Regions from separate parts of the Rhizobium sp. SRDI943 genome, predicted to be linked through region 1. Evidence: predicted binding sites of a transcription regulator. Region 1 holds the regulator's gene; each other region holds the start of a gene.
The links. Region 1 encodes LexA, which represses DNA repair genes until DNA is damaged. Its sites were predicted from a motif close to TGTTCNNNNTGTGTTCNG; they were not measured.
Positions count from the first base shown of each region.

Region 2: the regulator LexA is predicted to act here: its motif matches at 3,036-3,053, upstream of AC245Y_RS34400 (ImuA family protein).
Region 3: the regulator LexA is predicted to act here: its motif matches at 1,220-1,237, upstream of AC245Y_RS06970 (DUF5680 domain-containing protein).

Region 1 covers NZ_CM172787.1:1,807,679-1,814,341, reverse strand. Annotated here, with positions in the region: gene eno (phosphopyruvate hydratase) at 1-73, opposite strand, end outside; gene kdsA (3-deoxy-8-phosphooctulonate synthase) at 211-1,056, opposite strand; gene AC245Y_RS09550 (VOC family protein) at 1,053-1,949, opposite strand; gene lexA (transcriptional repressor LexA) at 2,148-2,867, shown strand; gene AC245Y_RS09540 (ComEC/Rec2 family competence protein) at 2,848-5,280, opposite strand; gene gltA (citrate synthase) at 5,571-6,663, shown strand, end outside.
Region 2 covers NZ_JBYGKN010000004.1:263,028-269,690, reverse strand. Annotated here, with positions in the region: gene AC245Y_RS34410 (error-prone DNA polymerase) at 1-802, opposite strand, end outside; gene AC245Y_RS34405 (Y-family DNA polymerase) at 799-2,310, opposite strand; gene AC245Y_RS34400 (ImuA family protein) at 2,231-2,989, opposite strand; gene AC245Y_RS34395 (DUF2231 domain-containing protein) at 3,507-3,944, shown strand; partial or broken gene AC245Y_RS34390 (PQQ-dependent sugar dehydrogenase) at 3,944-5,519, shown strand; gene AC245Y_RS34385 (glycosyltransferase) at 5,750-6,663, shown strand, end outside.
Region 3 covers NZ_CM172787.1:1,374,711-1,381,373, forward strand. Annotated here, with positions in the region: gene AC245Y_RS06965 (ABC transporter ATP-binding protein) at 1-231, shown strand, start outside; gene AC245Y_RS06970 (DUF5680 domain-containing protein) at 505-969, opposite strand; gene dnaE (DNA polymerase III subunit alpha) at 1,474-4,971, shown strand; gene AC245Y_RS06980 (L,D-transpeptidase family protein) at 4,983-6,242, opposite strand; gene AC245Y_RS06985 (DNA polymerase IV) at 6,335-6,663, opposite strand, start outside.

The sequences.
Region 1 (6,663 bases):
CATCGACTTCGACGGTGGGGTTGCCACGGCTATCGAGAATCTCGCGGGCGATGATATCGGTGATTGCAGTCATGGGTTCTTCCTGCTCGGTGGGTGATAAATGGTTCGAAACCTGTCTTAGTCGAAGGCGTGCAAATTACAATGCTGCAATAGCCGTCGGACCAGCGTTCGGATGTGGCCTATAGCACGATCATGTCAGACTGTTGAACGTCAAGCCTTGGCGACCGCATCGAAGGCGAGCAGCTTTTCGAGAAGCCGCGGCATGTCCTTGAGATAGACCATGTTCGGGCCGTCGGAAGGGGCATTGTCGGGGTCCTGATGGGTTTCGACGAAGACGCCGGCAATGCCGGCAGCCACCGCTGCGCGCGCCAGTGTTTCCACGAATTCCCGCTGACCGCCGGAGGATTCGCCCTGCCCGCCCGGCTGCGCCACGGAATGGGTCGCATCGAAGATAACGGGCGCACCCATCGCCGCCATGATTGGCAGCGAGCGCATGTCGGAGACCAGCGTATTGTAGCCGAATGAGGCGCCGCGCTCGCACAGCAGCACGTTCGGATTGCCGCTGGCATTGAGCTTCTTAAGGACGTTCTTCATATCCCAGGGAGCGAGGAACTGGCCCTTCTTGACATTGACGACGCGGCCGGTCTTGGCGGCGGCGATGAGAAGGTCGGTCTGGCGGCAGAGGAAGGCCGGGATCTGCAGGACGTCGACGATCTTTGCCACCTCCGCGCATTGCTCGGCGGTATGAACGTCGGTCAGGACGGGAAAACCGAATTCCTTCTTGAGGTCGGCAAAGACCTCCATGCCCTTCTCGATCCCGATACCGCGTTCGGCCGACAGCGAGGTCCGGTTCGCCTTGTCGAAGGAGCTCTTGTAGACGAGGCCGATGCCGAGCTTTCCGCAAAGCTCCTTCAGCGTGCCGGCAACCATGAAGGCGTGGTCGCGGCTCTCCATCTGGCAGGGACCGGCAATCAGCGACAGGCGGCCGGTATTGGAAAAGGTGACCTGGCCTTGGCCTTCGCCGACCCTGACTTCGGAATTCGTATCAGTGCTCATCGTGTTTCCTCGAAGGCGAAGAGCGTGCCCTGCCCGGGCGCGGGCTTCACCAGAATGCGATTGTTCTTGCGCGTGTATGTCACCCCGTTAGCAGCCAAATGCGCTTCTGTCACGGCAAGATCGGCGACAGCGAAGAGGATTGCCCGGCCGCGCAGGCCGCGATCTGCGGATGAGTCGGCGATGTCGAAATAGGCCTCCAGCCCTTCCCGCGTCATCAGGCTGATTTTCGCATTCGATGCCGCGATATTGGCGCCGAAACCGGTTTTCTCGACTGCCGATTGCGCCACGGCAAGGCTGACGAAGGCTGCGAAGGCGGCAGCATCAGGCGCGCAAAGCGCTATCTCGACTATGCCGGTCACGCCATTGGCATGCGTCTCCAGCGCGGCGCGCTCGGCCGGTAGCGGATTGACGCGCTCGACGGTGAAAAGCAGGAGATCCGGCGCGCGCAGGTCGGCGGCGAAAGCCAGCTTGAAGCCGGCAATCGTCTCGGAACCGTCCGGCATCGTCATCGGCCGGGTGAACTGCAGCATCTCGCCGGCGCTCGATCCGTTGCCGACGAAATTCTGATGATCGATGCCGGCATCCTTGCTGCCGAAAGCCAGCCCCGAAAGCCCCTCCTCGCCACAGCGGAAACGGACGGCCTGGTTGCGGGCAGTGAAGACATTGCCTTGGCGCGCCGATGCCTCGCTCTCCTCGACGCTCGCAATCCCGAGTGGCTCCAGATAGGTCTTGTCGGCAAAAAAGACGCAGGCGTTTTCCGTTCCGAAGGGATGGCGCGCATCGGCGGCAACGGTGAAGCCGAGCTTGCCGAGCCTCTCGCGCGCCAGATCGATATTGACGACCGGCAGCACGACATGATCCAGCGGGTGCGGTTTGGCGGAATGCTCGTTCATCATATCCCTCCTGGAAACGGCAAGAGATGTGCGACGGCGCGCCCCTCAATACAAGAGATGTGTCCCAATCCGGCGAATGAAAATAAAAATCTCAACGAGTTGGCGCCAAGTTTTACGGAAATTTAGCTACTTGCGGAACACATATGGAACATATAGTGTCTGTTCTGGATTTGTTTCAATCACGAGGTCACAACGTCGATGCTCACGCGCAAACAACAGGAGCTTCTCCTTTTCATTCACGAGCGCATGAAAGAATCCGGCGTTCCACCGTCTTTCGACGAAATGAAGGATGCTCTGGACCTCGCCTCGAAGTCCGGGATTCATCGCTTGATTACAGCGCTAGAGGAGCGAGGCTTCATTCGCCGCCTACCGAACCGCGCCCGCGCGCTCGAGGTCATCAAGCTTCCGGAGGCCTACAGCCCCAGCATCCAGCCGCGGCGCGGCTTTTCGCCGAGCGTCATCGAAGGCAGCCTGGGCAAACCTCAGCCGGTCGCCGCCCCTGCTCCCGCAAAACCCGTCGCCGACAACGGCAACTCGGTTTCCGTGCCGGTCATGGGCAGAATCGCCGCCGGTGTGCCGATTTCGGCGATCCAGAACAACACCCACGACATCGCCGTTCCGGCCGACATGCTCGGCTCCGGTGAACATTATGCGCTCGAGGTCAAGGGCGATTCGATGATCGACGCCGGCATCTTCGACGGCGACACCGTGATCATCCGCAATGGCAGCACCGCAAGTCCTGGCGACATTGTTGTTGCACTCGTCGATGACGAAGAAGCGACACTCAAGCGCTTCCGCCGCAAGGGCGCCTCGATCGCACTGGAAGCGGCCAACCCGGCTTACGAGACCCGGATTTTCGGACCAGACCGTGTTAAGGTGCAGGGCAAACTCGTCGGCCTCATTCGCCGCTATCACTGACATCGGTTAGGCCGGATTCGGTAAAGCTGTTGCTGCGCCAGTCAAAGGCGCGATGGCGCATCCATGGTCGCGACAATGCGTCAAATGCGGTTGCCACCTCCAGGCCGGCGTCCGCGAAGCGCAACTCGATGGATCCGGTCCTGCGCAGCGTCTCGCCGGTGAAGAGCGTCGCACCTGAGCGGCAGCTGTTGAAACGCAGGCGGACCGACGTCACGATGATATCGGCCGCGTCGCATGCCGGGCCGAGATAGGCGGCATTGTCGATGACAGCAACCACACGACCATTGCCAAGCCTTGATGCGCACCAGGCCCTCTTGACGCAGGAAAAGCGGTTTGCTTCACCGGCCGCTGCGGCCGCCCGCATCGCTGTCCTCGCTTCGTTCTGCTGATCGCGGGAAAGCTTGACGCGGCGGTCTTCTCCTACCTGCGGGATAGCAGGACCATCCAGCATCTTCGGCGGATCATGTCTCGGCAGGACCAGGGCTCTCTGCCACTGGTCGAAGATGAAATCCGGTGGTCTTTCACGGTTGGAAGCCATTGCTGCCGCTTCGACCACCGCGACGAGACTGCCATCCTCCGAAATCACCAGATCCGGCGGCCGGGGAACCGGTAGAAGCAACAGGATGAGCGTTGCGACCGCGATGATTGATGTGCCGATATGGCGCAGCCGGGTGCGGAGCAGCGTCAGCAGCAGAAAGCCTGCCACGGCGACCGCGAAATACCAGGCGGGCAAGCGGCCGACGTCGATATTGCCATCCCAGCCGGACACCGTCTTTGCGACCGCGATCACCAGATCGAGGCCGAATCCGACGACCTTCCAGGGCAAAACATCCAGACCGAAAGGCATGAGCAGCATCGCCAGCAAGCCGGCCGGCATGACGATGAAGGAGATGATCGGCATCGTCGCGAGGTTTGCCGGCAGGCCGTAGGCGGTCAGGCGATGAAAATGCTCGATCGAAAACAGCGCGGTGGAAAGACCGCCGATCAGCGAAGTCAGGAAGACGCCGCCGAAGAAACCGGCAACCGTAACGACGGGCCTGATGATAGGTAGCTTCAGAAAGGCGTTTTCGCGGACGCGCCGGTCCTTCCACAACTGATAGCCCGAGACCAGCGCTAATGTCGCGGCAAAGGACATCTGGAAGCTCGGACCTAAGACCTCGGACGGTGAAATGAGGATGATGACGAGGGCGGAAAGCGCGACATTGCGCAGGCTGATCGACGGCCGGTCGAAGAAGACGGCAATCAACATGATGGCCATCATGATGAAAGCGCGCTCGGCAGAGACCGCAAAGCCCGAAATCAGGAAATAGGCAGTAACGGCGATGAGCGCGCCGGCGGCAGCGATCTTCTTCGTCGGGTAGGCCTCAGCGATACCGGGAAAGATGCTGAGCAGCATCCGAAAGCCGACGAAGAAGATGCCGGCCGACAGCGCCATGTTGAGACCGGAGATGGCGATGATATGAGCCAGACCGGACTGGCGTAGTGCCTCCGTCGTCGCATCCGAGATGGCGCGCCGCTCGTCCGTCACCAGTGCGGCGGCAAAAGCGCCGGTATCGCCGGGCAGGATCGACCTTATCCGGTCGCCAATGCCGCTGCGCAGCCGGTAGAGCCCTTCGAGCAGCGCTTCCACCGCCGATCTTGCAGCCTGCGGACCTGCCTGCGCATCGTCCTTCGTCGGTGCACCGTAGAAGAAGCCGTTGGCGCCGATGCCGTCGAAATAGGCACTGAAGGAGAAGTCGTTGAGCTCGGGAAGTGCTGGGCCCGCCGGCGGCGTCAGCCGCGCCCTGCCGGTGATGATATCGCCGATCTCGAAGGCTGCGTCCGCACCGCGGGCGATGGCGGTGATGCGTTCCGGCGGCCGCTTGACCTGAGGCGCTTCAGTGCCGGTGACGGTAAGAATGTAGCGCCACCGGCCGCGACCATCGCCTTCGCGCCGCTCGACGCGGCCGGTCACCGTCGTCGTCACTGATGAATCGAGGATCACGGTCGAAGCCCGCCAGCTCTCGAACTGCGCCGAGACTATGCCGCAAGCCACGAGCGAAAGCGCCAGCAGCGCTGCCCGCAATGCCGCCCGGTTGCGGCTGGCGATGAGAACTGCGACGGTCAGCACCAACAGGCAGAGCAGCGATGCAGTGAGCGGAAAATCCGATGCCGCGAGAAACCAGATGGCTGACCCGGCGCCGAGGAAGACCGGCGAGAACAGCAGCAGGCGGCCATGGTCCGTCTCCTCGCCCAGCATGCGCATGCCGGCACGCAGCAAGTGCGAGGCTGCGGCCGGCAGCCGGTGGCGCAATGGTATTGCCGACTGCGTCCTTGCCGGTCGCGTCACCACGACTGGTGGTGAAAAATTGGAGGAGCCGGCAAGGCCTTCGCCTGTTTCCGGCCGCAATTCGACTGACGTCAACTCCTGCATGAACCGCCCAAGCCCGGCTGCGAAGGCAGTCAGAATGCAACCTCCAATCAAATCCGGCAAGCATAATCGATTGAAATATGAGGCAAAATCGCGAGCCCCAAAAGACCAGTCGAATCATCGGCTTCCGATATGCGTGTGGCTCATCGCTGCAGTGCCTAAAAGGTGATACCGCATTGCACAAAATGCCATCACAGTAACTTGGCATTAGCTTCGCGATCATATAGCTATCGGTGAGGACGCTTAACCCCTATGGCGCTTTTATGGCGCCACCGCCATTTCGGAGGATCAGCATGACGGATCAAAGCGCTACAATAAAAATCGGTGACAAGTCTGTCGACCTTGCTGTCAAAAGCGGCACGATCGGCCCGAGCGTCATCGATATCGGTGCCCTCTACAAGAACACCGCTTCCTTCACCTACGATCCGGGTTTTACCTCGACCGCATCCTGTGAATCGAAAATCACCTACATCGACGGCGACGAAGGTGTCCTGCTGCATCGTGGCTATCCGATCGAGCAGCTCGCCGAGCATGGCGACTTCCTCGAAGTCTGCTATCTCCTGCTTTACGGCGAACTGCCGACCACCGTGCAGAAGAAGGATTTCGATTACCGCGTTACGCACCACACCATGGTACACGAGCAGATGAGCCGCTTCTTCACCGGCTTCCGCCGCGATGCGCATCCGATGGCCGTCATGTGCGGCTGCGTCGGCGCACTGTCGGCCTTCTATCACGACTCCACCGACATCACCGATCCGCACCAGCGCATGGTCGCCAGCCTGCGCATGATCGCCAAGATGCCGACGCTTGCCGCGATGGCCTACAAATACCATATCGGCCAACCCTTCGTTTATCCGAAGAACGACCTCGACTATGCCTCGAACTTCCTGCGCATGTGCTTTGCTGTGCCCTGCGAGGAATATGTGGTCAATCCGGTGCTTTCCCGCGCCATGGACCGCATCTTCATCCTGCATGCCGATCATGAGCAGAACGCCTCGACCTCGACCGTCCGTCTCGCCGGTTCATCGGGTGCCAACCCGTTCGCCTGCATCGCCGCCGGCATTGCTTGCCTCTGGGGGCCCGCTCACGGCGGTGCTAACGAAGCAGCCCTCAACATGCTGACGGAAATCGGCACGGTCGACCGCATTCCGGAATATGTCGCCCGCGCCAAGGACAAGAATGATCCGTTCCGCCTGATGGGCTTCGGTCACCGGGTCTACAAGAACTACGATCCGCGCGCCAAGATCATGCAGAAGACGACGCATGAAGTGCTCGGCGAACTCGGCATCAAGGACGATCCGTTGCTCGAAGTGGCGATGGAGCTGGAGCGCATCGCGCTCACCGACGAATATTTCATCGAGAAGAAGCTCTATCCGAACATCGACT
Region 2 (6,663 bases), on a different replicon from region 1:
TCTTGTCCGGGAGGATCGCCTCCTCGGGATACTGGTAGGTCAGTTCCTCCAGCGAGAACCTGCAGCGGTCGACGATCTCCATCGTCCGGGCCAGCGCCTCGGGGTAGCGCGGGAACAGGCGCTCCATCTCCTCCGGCGGCTTTAGATATCTGTCCGCGTGGCGCTCGCGCTTGAAGCCGACGTCGTCGATGGTGGTATTGTTTCGAATGCAGGTGACGACGTCCTGAAGCTGCCGCCTGGAAGGATCGTGGAAGAGGACGTCGTTGGTGACGACTGTTCGCACGCGGTGCCTCATCGCCATGTTCGACAATTCGTGCAGCCTCAACTGGTCGTTCGGACGCCGCCGGAGGCAAAGCGAGACATATGCTCGGTCCTCGAATATCTCGGCCATCTTGCGAAGTTGGACGGCGCAGGTCTCGTCAGCTAGGTCGGGCACAAGGATTGCAAGCAGCCCCTCGGAGTAGAGAGCGACATCGTCGAGGTTCAAGATGCAGTTCGCCTTGCCGCCCCTGCCCTTGCCAAGCGTGAGGAGCCGGGTGAGCCGCGAATAGGCGCCGCGGTCCGTGGGATAAACGAGAATCGACATGCCCTCCTGCAGATCCAGCCGACACCCAACAACGAGACGGACGCCTGTCGCGCGCGACGCCTCGAGCGCCCGGACGACCCCTGCCAGGCTGTTGCGATCGACAACGCCGAGAGCCTCGATGGCCAGTTCCCTGGCGGTAGAAAAGAGCTCGTCGGCGGAGGACGCGCCACGAAGGAAGCTGAAATGCGTCGTGACCTGGAGCTCGGCGTATCTCATCCGAATATCCCGTGTATGAACCACTTGTGGGAACCTGTTTCGGGATCGATGCCGTCGCCGGAGCGAAAGATCCAGTATCGTTCCCCGCTCTCGTTTTCGATGACGAAGTAGTCGCGCACAGCCTCGAATTCGCTGTCGCGCTTCCACCATTCGCCGAAGACGCGTTCCGGACCGTCCGCACGCTTGACGCGATGACGCTTACCGCGCCAGGTGATGCTGGCCGGCGGATGATCCGGCAGCAGGGCTATCGCCTCGATCCGATCCGGACGCGCAAACAGCCGCACCGGCCGTCGCCAATGGTGGACCCAATCTTCCGTCGCGTCCTCGCCGACCGCGGCGATACGCTGGACGCTGCGCTCCGGGACGTCGGAGGCGACCGGCGCGACCCGGTAGACGCGCTGGCCTCGGTTGCCGAGGACGTCGATCAGCGGTGTGATGTCGGCATCCTCGTCGTCGACAAGCGAGGACGCCTTCTGCTTCTCTTCAAGCGGTTCCGACATCACGGCGACGAGGGTCAGCCTTTCGATCCCGAAACCCGGCTCGATCGTCTGCGTCCGGTCGCGGAACAGTTTCGTCAACCAGGCGATGTCTCGCACCGGCTTGGCGGTTCCCGCTCTGATCGCCTGCCTGGTCCCATCGACCTTGTCGACGATAAGATCGGTCCGGCGGACGCCAAGACCCTTCCGTTGGAGTTCAGCGACGAGCTGAACAATCAGCCGGCCGACATACTTGTCGATCGTTTCCGCTGCACCGATCGGTTCGGCGAACGATCGAACGACCTCGACGAGTTCTGGGCTACGGATCGGATCTATTGGTTCGCGGACGCGACCGAACATCTGGTCGAGACGCCGTCCAATCTCCGGGCCGAAGCGAAGCGCCAAGGGAGCGCGCGGCGTCGCCGAGAGCTCGCCGATCGTCCGGAAGCCGAGCATGCGCAGATCGCCCACGATCTTCTCGGGTAGCCGCAGCAGAGAGATCGGAAGTCGCTCGACCGCCAGGATGGTCTTGCCACTCGGGACGATGACAGTTTCGCGGTTGATGGCGCGGGCACATGCGTGAGCCGCGCCCCATGTGTCCGCAATGGCGACCCGTGCCGTCAGGCCCTTGGCGCGAAACCGATTGGCGATGCTCGTCAACATGCGCTCCTCGCCGCCCTGCAGATGGTCGGCGCCCTCCGTATCGATGACCATGCCGTCCGGCGCGTCGACGGCGACGATCGGCGAATACTGCGTCAGCGCCCACATGGTGACGCGCTCGAGCGCCACGGCATCGGCGGCCGGATCGGCGTCGATCATCCGCAGGCCCTGGAGGATCGCCTGCGCCCTGGCGGCCGGCATGCCGACGTGGAGTCCGGCCTTCCTGGCCGCGGCGTCGGCGGCCGAGACCCAGCGCTTGGATCCGCTCTTCGAAATGACGGCGATCGGCTGCTCAACGGGAATGGCGGGATCGGCCCGCCTGATCCTGTCGGTCGACAGATCGGGAAAAAATATCGATACGACCCTTGGCATCGCAGGCTCCTACTTCGAACTCGGCACACTCACCCGCTTTCACCCTCATCAGTTCCAAAAACCACCTCGCCCGCCCGACGCCTGGAACCGGCAGCTCCTCACTCGGAATGACGCTCACCCTCCAGCGCGTGGTCGCGGCCGTCGGCTGCCCGAAGTCGCTGGCCTCGGTCTGCCGTCGCCACCGCCGCACCGCGAGCGCCATCGTGCCGGTCTTCTCGGCGGCAAGTTGCAGCCGGCGCGACGCCGCCATCGGCAGGCGGACGATCTCGCCAATCACCGCGCCGAGCCCGCCGTACGAGAGGCCCGCCTCCATGTTGGCAAGGACGTCCTCTTCCTTGTCGGACTCGACGAAGACCACCCGGTTCGGATGCAGCCCCGCCTGCGCCAGGGCCGGGAAGAACAGATCGGGACGTGTCAGGCACCAGACGATCTTGCCTTTCGTACGCGCGGCAATGCCGGCCACGAACAGGGCGGCGGCCGCGCCATCGACGGTGCCGGCCCCGCCGCCAGCGCATTCGTGCAGCGCTCCATGGGCCAATCCGCCGCCCGGAAGCCGCCCGTCGATCTGGGCCACGCCGAAAGGCAAAACGCCTCGCCTGCGCTGACTGGCGCTTTCCAGGTGCGCTATCTGCTCGCGCAGACCGTCGAGGATAGCGATTGGGGCGACGGCTGAGTTCATGATCTCCTTTAGCGGCAACCCGTTTTCAGCTTGAGTAACAGCAATATGTTCTGTATCTGTTCTCAAGACGTAAATGAGTCAACGCGCATATGACGCGCTGAAGTTGAGCACGAGTGCGACGCAGAAAAATCGACAGCGGATTCAATCGGATGATGAGGAAGGAATATTTTCGGAGGCGCCGAACGCCGCTTGTGGACGATGGAGTTCAGGCCAGACATTGCGCCATATCACGACCGGCAAACTGTTATTCTCGAACGGGACGCCTGGGCCGATTGGCTCGATCCGGCCTTCTCGGCCAAGTCGCTGATCGAGCCCTGCCGCCCGGCCCGCTCTCCATCGAACAAGTCGGCTGAGCTGCAACCTGGCTGGCTAAGGAGCACTTTCTTCTTCGCTCTCTGCTGGGGCCGACCATGCTCTTTCAGGCGGGCAGTTCGTGCAGCACGCACCGTAACGGAACCATATGCTCTCGCCGCGGGTTGGATAGGCATCTCCCAGCTCTCAGTTTCACGGAGCATCCATGGCTATATCTTCTACAAGCAATCGAGACTCGGCCGCCTATCCGCTTCAGTCGCTCTTTGTCCCGTTTCCCTTCGTCTGCTTCACGCTCGCGCTTGCGACCGATATCGCTTTCTGGCAGACCGGCAATCTGATGTGGCAGAATTTCTCTGCATGGTTGCTGTTCGCTGGGCTTATGTTGGGCTCGCTTGCGATTCTGGCCGGATTGATGGATCTGATGCGTCGCCGCACGCGCCCTTTACGGCCGCCGTTCCTGTCCGCCCTCCTCTATCTAATCATACTGAGCCTCGCCTTTGCCAACAACCTTATCCATGCCGGCGATGGATGGACGGCCGTCGTCCCATACGGACTGATGCTTTCGGCCGTCACCTTTGTCTTGTGCCTGGTGGCCGCAGCAATTTCCGCCCGCAAATATGCCAGACTGGCCTGGAGGATATGATGAAGAAGTCCCAGATTCTCGGCGCTTCGGTTCTGTCGATATCTGTCGGCGTCGGTCTTGCGGCTTACGCCCAGAGCGGAGATTTTGACATCTCTCAGCAGATCGGACCGAACCCCGTGCTCCCAGATCCAGCCCCTTCCCTGCTGCCTGATCTGAAGGTAGCGGAGGTCGTTGGCTGGAAGGATGGTGAGACGCCGGCCGCACCGAACGGTTTGACGGTCACTGCTTATGCCAAGGACCTCGCCAATCCAAGGACAGTCCACACCTTGCCGAACGGCGACGTACTGGTAGTTCAGGCGCGTGGCCCGTCAGGCGAACCGGCCTCCCGGCCGAAGGATTTGATCAGAGGCTGGATCATGTCCATCGCTCATGGCGACGGCGGCGAGCAGAAGGAAAGCAACATCATCACACTGCTGCGCGACGCCAACCGCGACGGCAAGGTGGATGAGAGGCACGATCTGCTGAAGAAACTCGATTCGCCGTTCGGTGTCGCCTGGGTCGACAACACGCTCTATGTCGCCTCGACGTCCGCCATTCGCCTACCACTATGAACTTGGGCAGAATGAAATCACCGCCCAACCGAAAACCATCACGCCCCTGCCCGGTGGTCCGATCAATCATCATTGGACCAAGGATTTGGCGCTCAGCCCCGATGGGCAGATGCTCTACGTCTCGGTCGGCTCGAATTCCAATATCGTCGAGAATGGGCTTGAAGCAGAAAAGGGACGTGCAGCGATCTGGCAGGTCGACCGGCACACCGGCGCGGCGCGTGTCTTCGCCTCAGGTCTGCGCAATCCGAACGGCCTGACCTTCAACCCTGAGACAGGTTCGCTCTGGACGGTCGTCAATGAGCGCGACGAACTCGGTCCGAACCTCGTTCCCGATTACATGACCTCGGTTAAGGAAGGCGGCTTCTACGGCTGGCCCTGGAGCTATTACGGCAACCATGTCGATGCGCGCGTGCATCCGCCGCGTCCGGACATGGTCGAAAGAGCGACGCCACCGGATTATGCCCTGTCGAGCCATGTCGCGGCCCTCGGATTGGCCTTCTCGATGAATTCAGCGCTGCCGGCCGCCTACGCCAATGGCGCCTTCATCGGAGAGCACGGCAGCTGGAACCGGGACAGCTTCAACGGCTACAAGGTGGTGTACGTACCATTCGAGGCCGGCAAGCCATCCGGCAAGGCGCAGGACGTCGTCACGGGCTTTATCAAGGACGACCAGGCGAAGGGACGGCCGGTCGGAGTCGGGATCGACGGGACGGGAGCTCTGCTGGTCGCAGATGACGCCGGCAACACCGTCTGGCGCGTTGCTGCGTCCGACGGCAAGATTACGCCGCAGCCCATCGGCACGGACCAGGTTTCGGTAAATCGGCAAGTCACGACTGATGCGACGGCGGGCGGGACCGCCGATATGAATCCTGGCATCGGAACCGAAAGGACGGGTTCGACCCCTCAATCGCAGATGCCGGCAGCCCCGGCAGATGAACGCCCGACCGACCAGAAACCCCTTCCCGGACAACCGGATAAATCCCAGCCTGCGCAAATGCAGATCGACCCTGCAGGTGGTCTATGAAGAGATTTTGTCGGGTTTAAATCACCTCTCGTCATGTTTTCGTGGTGACTGGCCGACATCAAGAAATTTCCTGAGGTCACCATCGCGCAGTGGCCGCTTCCGCGCGCTTTTCTATCGGCGATCGTTAGCCGCCGCATGTTCAACATGGGGCGAAGTCGCATTTAAGTGAGGGGTTCACGGCAAATGAGATGCAAACTTAGGTCGGCTTCAAACGCGGGACTTCAACGAAAATGGTTGCGCTGCAAGCACCAAACATACCACGCCGAATAGTTGTCATCAGCGACTTCCAGAACGGCGATTGGCGCGACGCCCAATTCAAGACGATAGCCTGGTTTCGGCAGCAATGGTTGTCGGGAAATCGCGGGCCTCTCCCAGAGATGACCGTCACCCCGAGACAGAACGTCGAGGTCGTGGGGGGCTACATCGAGCGGCTCCCTCTTGCAGCTCTCAAAGGAGGCCTTGCCGACCGCGCCGAAATTTGGACCCACAGCCGAGGTGCATCGCCAAAGATGCATCGGCCCGATGGCAGTCCGTTCTTGACGCGCCGGTCGTTCCAGATGAATGGGCCTGAAGCGCCATTCGCATCAAATGATATGCTGGGCCATATTGAGGCTTTCGGACCACCGTCAATCTTGTGCGTATGGGGCCTTGGCGTTAGCGAAGACATATTGCTGGCCTGCCCCGACAGTTTCAAAATTTACAATTCGATCGACGCACCGGCGTTGCGCGTGCCATCTGAGGTGAGCCGCCATTTCGACCTTATTCTCACCGGCGCCGCCTGGCAGTCGGAAGCAGTGCGCGTTTTATATCCCGATAAGCGCATCGCCGTTATGCCGATTGGACCGGAGTTTGCTTCTGAGGTAACGTTCAGGCCTCTGGGTCTGGAAAAGATCTATGACGTGATCTACGTCGCTGCTGCTCAGGCTTACAAGCGGCATGACATTCTGTTCAACGCGCTGAGCCAACTGCCCCGTTCGCTGCGTGCATTGTGCGTCTGCGGCTATGGCGAGATGATGGAAGCGCTACGCCGGCACGCAGGAGAACTCAACATCGACGTCGATTTCATCGATCCGCCCGGTGTACCATTTGCCGAAGTGAACAGGCTTATGAACCAGGCCCGGATCGGCGTCGTTTGCGGCGTCGA
Region 3 (6,663 bases), 430 kb from region 1:
CAGCAGCGCGTTGCGATTGCCCGTGCCGTCGCCAATGCGCCGACCCTGCTTCTTGCCGACGAGCCGACCGGCAATCTCGACCCGGAAACGGCAAGCTACGTGTTCGAGGCGCTGGAAGCGCTGGTGCGCCAGTCGGGCCTTGCTGCCCTTATCGCTACCCATAACCACGAGCTCGCCCGCCGCATGGATCGGCGTGTGACGATCTCTGACGGCAAGATCGTCGATTTCTGAGACTGCGGTCCATGGCTGTCAGGTTGACGCCGATGATTGCCCCTCAGAACTAACCTACCGGGGTCGAGCCACTGGCCTCGCCCCGTCTTTCGGACCCCGTAAATGGGGCGAGGGGACGTGCCATGCGAGAGATTGGCGAGGAACTGAAGGGTCGCGGCATATCCTCTTCGCCCCGTTTACGGGGAGAAAGGTGGCGGCAGCCGGACGAGTGGCTGATCTCGCCGACCTCCTGGCGGGACATTATGCACTTAACAGGACAGCAGTGGGCCACGATCAGGGGATAACCAGTCCGCCGCGGTAGTCGAGCATATAGGCCTTCTGGCCATCGACCATGATGCATTCACTGCCGCTGAACCGCTCGCAGCTGCCTTCGCTGCGGTCGATATAGCGGCCGAGCGGATGGTCGAATTCCATTCCGCCAAGAAACCGCCCCTCTCGATACATCGCCGAAAGTGCTGTCTTGATCACCGTCCCGGCTGCTGCGCCGTCGATGAGATCAGGCGCAATGACGCAGCCAAAATAATTCATCGCCCAGACGGGCTCGTCGGCAAGCCACACCACTTCCTGTCCGGCGAAATCCGTGCCGCCGAAATAGCTGTCGAGATAGCGCCAGTCGCCGCGTTCGTAACCGATATCGTGGGAGCTCGGCCGGCAGGGCGCGCGCGCCGCGCCGCCGCCCACATAGGTCGTAGCCTTCGCCTCCACGATGAATTCGTTCAGCATCGCAATATCGAGCATGTCATTCTCCTCTCGGCCCGATGTTGGCAAATAATCCCTGGCATGTAAAGAACAGAAAGTGAACATAGGCCGGGAGTAGTGGAGTCGCTCTGAGGAGGGCTGCCGCCTGAGCACCATGACCGATCAGCGGCGGATCGGGAAAGGGCAAGGCTGCTGCCGATCACCTCGATCGCCGGCCCTCTAGCCGATTCGTCGCCTATTTCCTGGGATCTTCAAACACAAGAAAGGAGGAAAAGATTCCTGTTGACAATAGAACATACATGGAACAAATTGAAAACATAACGAGTAAAGGAGAGCCCGATGACTGACATGATCCGTGATATCGCAGCATTCACCTCCATCGCAATGTTCGTTGCCAGCTTCTCGCTCATCGTCATGGCGCTCTAAAGTTTTCAGGGGACCGCATGGCAATCATGCGGTCCGGACGCGGGACTTCTTCTGGACATCATCGCCCTCTATGCCGACAATGCGTCCGATTCATTCGGGTGATTGGGAAGGCATGTCATGGCGGATACGGCAAAGGGTTCAACGGGTGAGGCGATCGGCGGTACGCCGGGTTTCATCCACCTGAGGGTCCATTCCGCCTATTCGCTTCTCGAGGGCGCTCTGCCGCTGAAGAAGATCCTCTATAAGGCGACCGGCGACAGCCAGCCGGCGATTGCAATTACCGACACCAACAATCTGTTCGTCGCCCTCGAATTCTCCCAGAAGGCGATGGAGGAAGGCCTGCAGCCGATTATCGGCTGCCAGGTCTCGATCGACATGGGAGACGGGTTGGAAACGGAAAAGCGCGGCGGCCAGCAGGCCCTGGTCAAGCTGCCGGCGATCGTTCTTCTCGCTGCGACGGATGCCGGTTACGAACGGCTGGTCGATCTCGTCAGTCGGGCCTATCTCGGCGGCGAAAGCAACCAGGCCGTTCATATCAGTGCCTCCTGGCTGGAGGAGGCAGGCACGGAAGGGCTGATCGCATTGACCGGCGCGCTGACCGGGCCGGTCGACGTGGCCATCAAGGAAGGCCATCCCGCTCAGGCGGAAGCCCGGCTGCTCACGCTGAAGCGTCTCTTCGGCGACAGGCTCTATGTCGAGCTGCAGCGGCACGGCACCTATGACAAGCGGCACGAGCAGAAGATTATCGGGCTCGCCTATGCCCACGACCTGCCGCTGGTTGCGACCAACGAGGCCTTCTTTCCGACCCGCGACGATTACGACGCCCATGATGCGCTAATGGCGGTCGCGCACAACGCCATCGTCTCCGACGACAGCCGCTTTCGCCTGACGCCGGATCACTATCTGAAGAGCCGGGCCGAGATGGTCAAGCTCTTCGCCGACCTGCCGGAAGCGCTGGAAAATACGATCGAGATCGCCACGCGCTGCTCCTTCGTGCTGAAGACCAGAAAGCCGATCCTGCCACGCTTCACCGGTGCGACCGACGATGCCGAGGAGGCCGAACGCGCCGAGGCGAGCGAGCTGCGCCGCCAGGCGGTCGAAGGGCTGGACATGCGGCTTGCAACGCTCGGCATGTCGGCGGGTTACGAGGAAAAGGACTATCGCGAACGGCTGGATTTCGAGCTTAGCGTCATCGAGCGCATGCGGTTTCCCGGTTACTTCCTGATCGTTGCCGACTTCATCAAATGGGCCAAGCAGCATGACATTCCGGTCGGTCCCGGCCGTGGTTCGGGCGCCGGGTCGCTGGTCGCCTATGCCTTGACGATCACCGACGTCGATCCCTTGCGTTTTTCGCTGCTATTCGAGCGCTTCCTCAATCCGGAACGCGTCTCGATGCCGGACTTCGACATCGATTTCTGCCAGGACCGCCGCGAAGAGGTGATCCGCTACGTCCAGGCCAAGTATGGCCGCGAGCAGGTGGCGCAGATCATCACTTTCGGTTCGCTGCAGGCGCGCGCCGCCCTTCGTGACGTCGGCCGTGTGCTGGAAATGCCCTATGGCCAGGTCGACAAGATCTGCAAACTCGTACCGAACAACCCGGCTAATCCGACGCCGCTGTCCAAAGCGATCGAGGAGGAGCCGAAGCTGCAGGAGGAGGCGGCGAAGGAACCTGTTGTCGCGCGCCTGCTCGATATCGCCCAGAAGATCGAGGGGCTTTACCGCCACGCCTCGACTCACGCCGCCGGTATCGTCATTGGCGACCGGCCGCTTTCCAAGCTGGTGCCGATGTATCGCGATCCGCGCTCCGATATGCCGGTCACCCAGTTCAACATGAAATGGGTCGAGCAGGCGGGCTTGGTCAAATTCGACTTCCTCGGCCTGAAGACGCTGACGGTGCTGAAGGTCGCCGTCGATTTCGTCGCCAAGCTCGGCGTCAAGGTTGATCTCGCGGCCATTCCTCTCGACGACAAGAAGACCTACGAGATGCTGTCGCGCGGCGAGACGGTCGGCGTGTTCCAGGTGGAAAGTGCCGGCATGCGCAAGGCGCTGATCGGCATGAAGCCGGACTGCATCGAGGACATCATCGCGCTGGTGGCGCTCTATCGTCCCGGCCCGATGGAGAACATCCCGACCTACAATGCCCGCAAGCACGGCGACGAAGAGCTGGAATCGATCCATCCGATGATCGACCACCTGCTCAAGGAAACCCAGGGCGTCATCGTTTATCAGGAACAGGTGATGCAGATCGCCCAGGTACTATCAGGCTATTCGCTGGGGGAAGCCGACCTTCTGCGTCGCGCCATGGGTAAGAAGATCAAGGCTGAGATGGACCAGCAGCGCGAACGCTTCGTCGTTGGCGCCGTTAGGAATGGCGTATCGAAGCCGCAGGCCGACAATATCTTCGAACTGCTGGCGAAGTTCGCCAATTACGGCTTCAACAAGTCGCATGCCGCCGCCTATGCCATCGTCTCCTACCAGACGGCCTACATGAAGGCGCATTACCCGGTCGAATTCCTCGCCGCTTCGATGACGCTCGACATGTCCAACACCGAAAAAGTCAATGATTTCCGCCAGGATGCCAAGCGCCTCGGCATCGAGGTGATCGCACCCTCGGTGCAGAGCTCCTTCCGCCATTTCGAGACCGGCGACAACCGCATCTATTACGCGCTCGCCGCCCTCAAGGGTGTCGGCGAATCCGCCGTCGACCATATCGTCGAGGTGCGCGGCGACAAGCCCTTTGCCAGCATTGAGGATTTCTGCCTGCGCATCGATCCGCGTCAGGTCAATCGTCGCGTGCTCGAAAGCCTGATCTATGCCGGCGCCTTCGATTGTTTCGACATGGACCGCGCCCAGCTGGCAGCCGGCCTCGACCGTGTTCTCGGTTATGCCCAGCGTGCCCAGGAGAACAAGCTGAGCGGCCAGTCGGACATTTTCGGCAGCACGCTGACGTCGGGGCCTGAGAAGATCTCCCTGCCGCCGTTCTCGCCCTGGCTCCCCTCCGAGCGGCTGCTCAAGGAATTCCAGGTGCTGGGCTTCTATCTGACGGCCCACCCGCTCGATTCCTACAACAACATCCTGCAGAAGATGCGGGTGCAGACCTTTGCCGAATTTTCCGCCGCCATCAAACAGGGCGCGGCCAATGCGCGCCTTGCCGGTACCGTCATCTCGAAGCAGGAGCGCAAAACCCGCACCGGCAACAAGATGGGCATCATCGTCTTCTCCGATTCTTCGGGCCAGTTCGAAGCGGTGCTGTTTTCGGAAATGCTGAACCAGTATCGCGACGTTCTCGAGTCGGGAAAATCCTTCGTGCTGACCGCGACAGGCGAGGAGCGGCCGGAGGGCATCGGCCTGCGCATCCAGACGATCCAGTCGCTGGAGGAAAAGTCGCTGCAGATGCAGAAGGCGCTGCGCGTCTATGTCCGCGATTCCGGACCGCTGCGGATGGTTGCCGGCCATCTGAACGCCAAGGGCGACGGCCTCGTTTCCTTCATCGTCATCAAGGAGGATGGCAAACGCGAGGTGGAAGTGGCGCTGTCGGAGAAATACCGCATCACGCCGGAGATCGCCGCCGCCCTTCGTGCCGCCCCCGGCGTCGTCGACGTCGAACTGGTTTGATCAGCCCCGCGTCACCCGCGGGTGATTGTGATGAAATCCGTGCCTTCGCCGGTTTCCCGGCCGAGGCCTGTATCGGAGATCGTCAGCGTCGAGCCGGGCGCGATGAGGGCGTCGATCCTGCGGCGGGTCTCATCGGGGATGGTAATCCGGCTGAGCGAACGGGCGATCGGCTTGCCTGTAATGATCGAGCTTTCCTGATTGGTGATGCCGAGCCGCTTCATCGTTTCTCGGGAGAGATTGTTCTCGAGCGTGATGCCGAGCCAGTCGGCGGTGCCGGCCTTTTCATCGACTGCATGCAGCGTGAAGAAATGTGTGCCGAGCGCCAGTCCCGGATCGGCGATCGTCACCGGCGCTTCGAAGATCGGCTTGAAGGACTGCCGCACCATGATAACGCCGTTGGGCGGCTCTCCCTTGCCAGCCGCGGCATAGGCTTCTCTGAGGAGCGTGTCGGAAACCAGGCTCCTGTCGGCGGCAAATTCCGCCGGCCGCAGCGTCTTGAAAGCCTTGATCGCCTGCACCGTCGACGGACCGAGCAAGCCGTCCGGACTGCCGGCGGAAAAGCCGAGCTGGTTGAGCAGGGTTTGGATGTCGATCACCGTCTCGCGCAGCGTCCGGCGCGTGACGAGCATGCTGATCGGCTCGGACGGCGGCTCTGGTTCTGTCGCTGCAATCGGCTGCACTGCCGGCATCGGCATCGCAGCGGTATCGTTCATCGCCACCTGCACCGGCTTCTCGGGGCTGTCGAGCATCGAGGGCCGCAGTTCGACATCCGAAAGCAGCGGCATTGCCGTCGGCGTATCTGGACGGAAAAGGGTCGGATGCTCGATTGGCCGCGGCACCAGCTCACCGTCGCTGATGATGACGGGGACACTGAGGTCGGTCATGCCATAGAGCATTTTTGCGAAGGCGCCGGGCATACGCACGCAGCCATGCGAGGCTGGATAACGCGGCACGGAATTGGATTCATGCAGCGCAATGCCGGACCAGGTCAGCCGTTGCATGAACGGCATCGGCGCCGCCGAATAGAGATTGGATTCGTGGTATTTCTGCTTTTCCAGCACCGAGAAGATGCCGCTCGGCGTCGTGTGGCCGTCCTTGCCGGTCGAGACCTTCGAGGTCGCGACGACCTCGGTGCCATCATAGACCGCAAGCGATTGCTTGTCCTTCGAGACGAAGATCTGCAGCGTGCGCGCAGCATCCGCGGCAAGAGCGGGGTGCACGAGTGCGGTGGCCGACAGCAAGCCGAGGCCGAAGACGAGACGCGAGAACATGAGACCCAACCATACGCAATACTTGCCCGGCACATTATGGGACGAAGTTTAAGGAAGATTTTATGGGCCGCCTGGCTGGCAGGCCTCACGCGTTAGTGATCGCGCTTGCTGTTGCCGAACGTATAGCCGGTCTCGACCGTCTTCTTGCCGAACTTGTCGCGCAGCTTATCCATCGCCGCTTCGGCCGCCGCACGCCGGCCCGATTGCTGGTCGATCAGATCCGGCGGATCGGCGCGGGCGGCATCGCCGAGATCGGTGACGCCGATGCCGATCAGACGGAACTTCGTACCATCAGTCTCTTTTTCAAGAAGCTCGAGCCCGGTGCGGAAAATCTTGTCGGCAAGCTGGGTCGGGTCTTCGAGCTTGCGGTTGCGGGTGCGCGATTTGAAATCGGCGCTCTTCATCTTCAGAACCACGGTCT